Linked DNA regions of Occallatibacter riparius. The protein of the gene in region 2 interacts with the protein of the main gene of each other region in a pairwise test. Links are inferred from orthologs where the notes say so. Each region holds a gene or a part of one and is shown on either strand. Other genes may lie near its edges.

Region 1 (3,440 bases), 2.7 Mb from region 2 along the record:
GATCCGCGGCTCCATGCGCCTGAGAACGATGTTGCGCCCGATGCCCGAGACGACGATCCACGCGATTGCGGCAGCCGGTACAAGCCAGCGCAGCACCATCACCAAATGCGGCCGATACATGTCCCATGCCACGGCAAGCTTGAGAGCCGAAACCCATGGGTTGGTGATGTCGAGCGCATTCAGTCCCGTGGTCTCTGGCGGCAACTCGGCAACAATCTTCTGCAATTGCACCCAGCAGACGAACAGGATCGGCGCACCGACGAGCCATCGCCACACAACTTCGATCACTGTGAGAGAAGGACGCGCGAACACCCAGCCCATCTGGCCAACAATGGACTGGGTGCCGCGAACGGGCGAGCGCGTCATGCTACTTAACGACAAGGTTAACCGTCTTGTTGGGAACGACAATGACTTTCGCAATGCTCTTGCCGGCGATGCGAGCCTGCACCTTCTCGTCAGCGAGCGCAACGGCCTGCACCACATCGTTCGTCGAACCGGCTGGCACGCGAATTACATTGACCATTTTCCCGTTCACTCCGATGGGAATCTCCAGCTCATCTTCCTTCGCCAGTTCGGGATTGCTCTCCGGCCAGGGCGCGCGAAGCACGGCGCCTTCGCCGCCAAGCTCCTCCCACAATTCCGCGGCGGTGTAAGGCGCGAACGGCGCAATCAGCAGCACCAGCGAGGTGAGCAGCTCCCGAATCACCGGCGAAGGAACTTCCCCCGACGCAAGCTGCGCATCAGCTGCCGTCAGCTCGTTCACCAGTTCCATGATCGCGGCAACACACGTATTAAAGTGCCAGCGGCCTTCGAAGTCCTGCGTGATCTTGGCAATCGTCTGATGCAGCTTGCGCAGCAGCTTCAGACTGGTGCCAGCAGGCTCCGTCGCTGCCGCGCCATTGGCGGACTTCGCAGCACCTGCGTGCTTCATCACCAGGCGATACACGCGCCCGAGGAAGCGGCTCACACCGGCCACACCGTCTTCCTGCCAGTCGAGGTCGCGATCGGGCGGCGCTGCGAACAGCGCATACATACGCGTCGCATCGGCGCCATAGCGCGCCACCATATCGTCGGGAGAGACAACATTGCCCTTCGACTTCGACATCTTCGCGCCATCCTTGATCACCATTCCCTGCGTGAACAGGCGCGTCGCCGGCTCGTCATTCTTGATCAGCCCCAGATCCCGCATAACCTTCGTCCAGAAGCGCGAGTAAATCAGGTGCAGGATCGCGTGCTCCACGCCGCCAATGTACTGGTCGATCGGAAACCAGTGTTGCGCGGTCTCCGGATCAAAGGGCCCTGTCGAGTTCTTCGCATCCGTGTAGCGATAGAAGTACCAGCTCGAGTCGACAAACGTATCCATCGTGTCGGTCTCGCGCCGCGCCGGCTGGCCGCACCTGGGGCAGGTCACGTTCACGAATTCCGGCACGCGGCCCAGTGGCGACCCGCCCTGCTGCGTGATGGCGATCTGCTCTGGCAGAATTACTGGTAACTGCTCGTCCGGCACAGGCACAATGCCATCCGTCTCGCAGTGGATCATCGGGATCGGCGTACCCCAGTAGCGTTGCCGGCTCACGCCCCAATCCTTCAGGCGGAACGTAACCGTCGGCTCGCCAATTCCCTTCTCTTTCGCAATCTGCCCCAGCCGCTCCTGCGCCTGCGCGCACGTCAGCCCGCTGAACTCGCCGGAATTCACCAGCACGCCGTCTTCGCTGCAGAACGGCAGTTCCGGCTCTTCAGCCGCGCCGCCCGCAGGCGCAATCACACGCCGAATTGGAATCGCATACTTCTGCGCAAATTCGAAGTCGCGCTCGTCGTGCCCCGGCACGCTCATGATCGCGCCCGTGCCGTAGTCCGACAAAATGTAGTTCGCCACCCAGATCGGCACACGCTCGCCGTTATACGGATTCACCGCGAAGTGTCCCGTCGGCACGCCGTGCTTTTCAATGGCGCCTACATCGCCGGCCTCGCGCGCCTTCTTCTGCTCATCCAGAAGCTGCGCGACCTGCTTGGCCAGGCCCGCGTCGTTCGCGGCCATGTCTTTCACCAGCGCGTGCTCCGGCGTAAGCTGAATGCTCGTCGCGCCAAAGATCGTGTCGATGCGCGTCGTGAAAACACGAATACGCCGCCCCGCCGGAATCGCCTTCAGCGAGCCATCTTCGTTCTGTGCATTCACTGCATCTTCAGCTAGAAAGAAGTCGACCTCGGTGCCTTCGCTGCGGCCGATCCAGTTGCGCTGCATGGTGCGCACCTTCTCGGGCCAGCCCTCCAACTTGTCCAGCCCGTCGAGCAGTTCCTGCGCATACGCAGTGATACGGAAGAACCACTGCTCCAGGTCGCGCTGCTCCACGATGGTGTCTTCGTGCCGCCAGCAGCGCCCGTCGATCACCTGCTCATTCGCCAGCACCGTGGCGCACTCAGGGCACCAGTTCACCTTGCTCTTCTTGCGGTACACAAGGCCGCGCTCGTACATGCGCAAAAAGAACCACTGGTTCCACTTGTAGTAGTCGGGCAGGCACGTCGTCACTTCCGTTGCCCAGTCGTATCCGAGCCCCAAGCGCTGCATTTGGCGCTTCATCGCGGCGATGTTCGACAGCGTCCACTCCCGCGGCGGAGTGTTGTTCTTCAGTGCCGCGTTCTCTGCCGGAAGCCCGAACGCATCCCACCCCATCGGATGAAGCACGTTGTAGCCGCGCATCCACATATGGCGCGCCAGCGCGTCGCCAATCGAGTAATTCCGCACGTGGCCCATGTGGAGCTGGCCGCTGGGATACGGCAACATCTCCAGCACGTAGTACTTAGGTTTGCCACCGTCGGTAGGGTGAGCCGCGTACAACGCGGGGTCCGCGGCCCAGCGCTCCTGCCATTTCGGCTCAATCGCCGCCGGGTCGTATCTCAGTTCTTTCTCATCCGCCATAACCTCCTATTTTAAATGGGGAGATTCTGGCGGCTTCGGACCTTCGAGATCCTTGCAGGAAACCTGCCGCATCATTTCCATGGTGACGGGATAGGTGGATGGTGGCTGAAACATGTAAGTTTCTGGCTCAGAGTCATTGATGCTGACCAGTTCGCGCGACCACCGCACCGTCCAGTTCGCCTTGCGCGGATACTCAACCTCCTGGCTCACCCACAGGTTTAGCGAAGGCACCACCCAGTGCTCCTCATTTAGATACGGCGGCTCGCCTTGGCCGTCACCGAACGCCCGCCAGGACGAGTAATAGCCCTTCGCCTCAAGCCCCTGAATTTGCGTCGTCCCCAACTCCTCCGTCACCACGCTCGGAGACTCGGGCTCACTCGCTACAACGGGATCCGAGTCGCCCGGATTCGGTCCGCCAACCGGATGCGATGAAGTCTCGAAGTTCAGCGTGAACACTCCGTCATCCGACTTCCAGCAACCAAGGCGTTCTGCTCGCGCCGGTAAGTGCAGCACAATTGTGCGC
Region 2 (3,256 bases):
GCTTCTGACCGGACCAGGTTGCGCCGCCGTCGCGGGTGAACAGGACGACTCCGCCGGACCCCGCGGCGTAGCCGAACTGCTTGTTGACGAAATGCAGGACGCGGAGCACTGCTCCGTTAGCGTCGTGATGTTTGAGGGCCCAGTGAACGCCTCCATCGCTAGAGACGGCTATCGATTGCTGGGTTCCGGCGGCCCACATGGAACCATCCTTCGCAATCAATGTGAGCGGGGCAAAGCCAGGATCGGCTGAGACCCACCCGGCGGGAACTTGAGCAGGAGCCGGGGAAAGGGTGAAGGCACACCCAAGGAAAAGCACGAGCAGATTTCTTGTCTTCATACGAACGCAGATCAGTGTACCCCCGAGGAGAGCGGCTGGCGAGGGGGTTGTGGATGAGGTCAAATGCGTTATGCCCCTATAATTCGCGCATGGATGGGAAGAGGCAGACGAGCGAGACGGCGAAGCGCGCAGAGGAGTTGCGCGAAGAGATTCGGCATCATGAGCACTTGTATTACGTATTGGATGCGCCGGTGATTTCCGACCGCGATTTCGACAAGCTGATGAACGAGCTGAAGCGGATTGAGGCGGAGCATCCGGAACTGGTGACGGCCGACTCCCCGACGCAGCGCGTGGGCGGCAAGCCGGCGGAGGGGTTCAGGAAGGTGGCGCACTCGCGTCCCATGCTGAGCCTGGACAACGCATACAGCGAAGAGGAGCTGCGGGACTGGGACAGGCGGGTGCATGAGCTGGCGGGGAATCTACCGGTGGAGTACACGTGCGAGCTGAAGATGGATGGGCTCAGCATCGCGCTGCACTACGAGGGCACGCCGGATGGCGGGGCGCGGCTGGCACGAGGGTTGACACGCGGCGATGGGCAGATCGGCGAAGACGTTACGTCGAATGTGCGGACGATTCGAAGCGTGCCATTGAGTATTACGCCGGCGCGGATGAAGAAGGCCGGAGTGCCTGAGAGCTTTGAGGTTCGCGGTGAAACGGTGATGCCGGAGAAGGCGTTCGAGCAGATGAATAAAGAGCGCGAGGCGCAGGGGCTAACGCCGGCGGTGAATCCGCGGAATGCAGCGGCGGGCACGCTGCGGACGATTGATCCGAACATCGTGGCGCAGCGGCGTCTGGATGTGTATGCGTATTTTCTGCTGAGCGGAGGCGCGTATCTGGAGATTGGGCAGGAGGCAACGCTGGATGCTTTGACGGCGCTTGGGTTCCGCGTGAATCCGCACCGAGGGAAGGTGCACACGGTCGAGCAGATGATGAAGTTCATCGCCGATGCGGAGAAGAAGCGCGCCACGCTGGGGTATGACATCGACGGCGTGGTGATCAAGGTGGATGCGCAGGCGACGCAGAATCGGCTGGGGTACACGGGGAAGGCGCCGCGGTGGGCGATCGCCTACAAGTTTTCGGCTGAGCAGGCGCTGACGCAGTTGAAGGGAATTTTGATCACGACGGGGCGCACGGGGAAGCTGACGCCGACGGCGCAACTGGCACCGGTGTTCGTGGGTGGCGTAACGATTCGGCAGGCGACCTTGCACAACGCCGACTGGATTGAGCGCATGGGGTTGATGATCGGCGACTGGGTGAAGGTGGAGCGCGCGGGCGATGTGATTCCCAAGGTGGCGGCGATTGTGGAGGACGCGGAGCATCCGCGCGGGACCGAGAAGTTTGTGTATCCGACGAAGTGCCCGGTGTGTAAGCAGGATGTGGTGCGCGAAGAGGGGGAGGCCGACTACCGGTGTGTGAATGTGGACTGCCCGGCCGTGCTGCATGGGGCGCTGGAGCACTGGGGCAGCCGTGGGGTGATGAATATTGAGGGGCTGGGCGAGGTGAGCGCCGCGCAGTTGCTGGAAAAGGGGCTGGTGCGCAGCGTGGCGGACTTGTACACGCTGAAGCTCGAGGATTTGATGAGCCTGGAGCGGTGGGGCGAGAAGTCGTCGCGGACACTGCTGGAGGAGATTGAGCGCTCGAAAGGCGCAGGGCTGGCACGAGTGCTGATGGGGTTGGGGATCCGGTTTGTGGGCGAGAGGACGGCGGAGGCCATTGCGCAGGAGTTCGGGTCAATGGACGATATTGTGAGCGCAAGCGCGGAAGAGCTGGAGCGGGTGGAAGAGGTTGGGCCGCGTATCTCGCATGCGATTGTGGACTTCTTTGCGCGGCCAGCGAACCGGGAACTGGTCGAGCACCTGAAGGCTGTCGGCGTGAAGATGACCGCAGAGAAGAAGAAGCGGTCGTCAGAGCTGGCGGGAATGACGATTGTTCTGACGGGCACGTTGCCGAATCTGAGCCGCGAAGAGGCGAAGGCGATGATCGAGGCTGCGGGTGGGAAGGTGGCCGGCTCGGTGAGCAAGAAGACGAGCTACGTGGTGGCGGGGGAAGAGGCGGGATCGAAGCTGGACAAGGCGCGGGAGCTGGGGGTGACGGTGCTGGATGAGGCGGGGCTGCGGAAGTTGATAGAAGAGCGGAGCTAAGGCACCTGCGGTGCGGCCAACCACCTGCGGTGGGGCCAATTGCGCCTTCGGCGCCACTCGTGCAGGGCGGCGGGCGGCGGTCTTCTTCACTCGCGTTAGCAAAAGACGTGAGGGGCGTATTTCCCCTTGGCGATCTGGTTTTTCGCTCAGCAAGTCAGCGCCGCTGCGCGGCAAGCAAGTCAGCGAGTCAGCGGTACCTGCGGTGCGGCCAACTGCGGCTTCGCCGCGATTGCCCTAAAGACCTTTGTGGCGGGGGTGGGTGCGGAGCTCGCGGTTGCGCTCGCGCTCCCAGGCTTCGGCGCGCCAGCGGCGAGAGGCGTAGTTCGGGGTCGAGTCGATTTGCGGCGCGGGAGCTGCGGGCTCGGTGACGAGCCTTGGCTGCATGGGGAAGACCGGCGTGGCGATGAGGCGGGCGGAGGACTCGTCACCGTCGTAGGCGACGGATGAGGTTAGGCTGGCGTCGATTTCCGGGCGCGCGGGGGCGGGCTCGGAGGGGTCTGCGGTTGCGGCACGCGTGGCGGTGGTGCGGGCCATGAATTCGTCGACGAGTTTGTGAAGGCAGGTTTGCCCGCAGAGATGCTTGGTGCCGGGGCGCTGGCGCATGCGCGAGTTCCATGCACCGAGGCGGAGCTCGCCGGATTGTTCGCAGGCTACGTACCAGTGGTTGGTCTGCCGTTTTTCTGCGCCGCAGATATCACACGAAATGGCCTGCCGGATCACCGTATCCCTCTCCTGTCCGTTGGAACCCTTCTTCTATTTCATCGCGTGGGTGGAGGAA

Evidence for each region.
Region 1: the proteins of ligA (region 2) and leuS interact in binary tests that used the Escherichia coli proteins (3 or more experiments, as listed by UniProt). The link is inferred for Occallatibacter riparius from one-to-one orthologs.

The regions. Positions count from the first base shown.
Region 1 is NZ_CP093313.1:5,416,340-5,419,779, forward strand. Bases 143-3,267 are described here. They hold leuS (leucine--tRNA ligase), read right to left. Parts: upstream 2,918-3,267; coding sequence 368-2,917; downstream 143-367. Other genes in these bases: MOP44_RS22165 (hypothetical protein), read right to left, coding at 143-366; MOP44_RS22175 (hypothetical protein), read right to left, coding at 2,924-3,267. In the rest of the region: more of MOP44_RS22165, read right to left, coding at 1-142; more of MOP44_RS22175, read right to left, coding at 3,268-3,440.
Region 2 is NZ_CP093313.1:2,742,534-2,745,789, forward strand. The notes cover bases 12-2,952. They hold ligA (NAD-dependent DNA ligase LigA), read left to right. Parts: upstream 12-426; coding sequence 427-2,478; downstream 2,479-2,952. Other genes in these bases: MOP44_RS11110 (YCF48-related protein), read right to left, coding at 12-337; MOP44_RS11120 (hypothetical protein), read right to left, coding at 2,713-2,952. In the rest of the region: more of MOP44_RS11110, read right to left, coding at 1-11; more of MOP44_RS11120, read right to left, coding at 2,953-3,198. UniProt on the Escherichia coli protein: DNA ligase that catalyzes the formation of phosphodiester linkages between 5'-phosphoryl and 3'-hydroxyl groups in double-stranded DNA using NAD as a coenzyme and as the energy source for the reaction.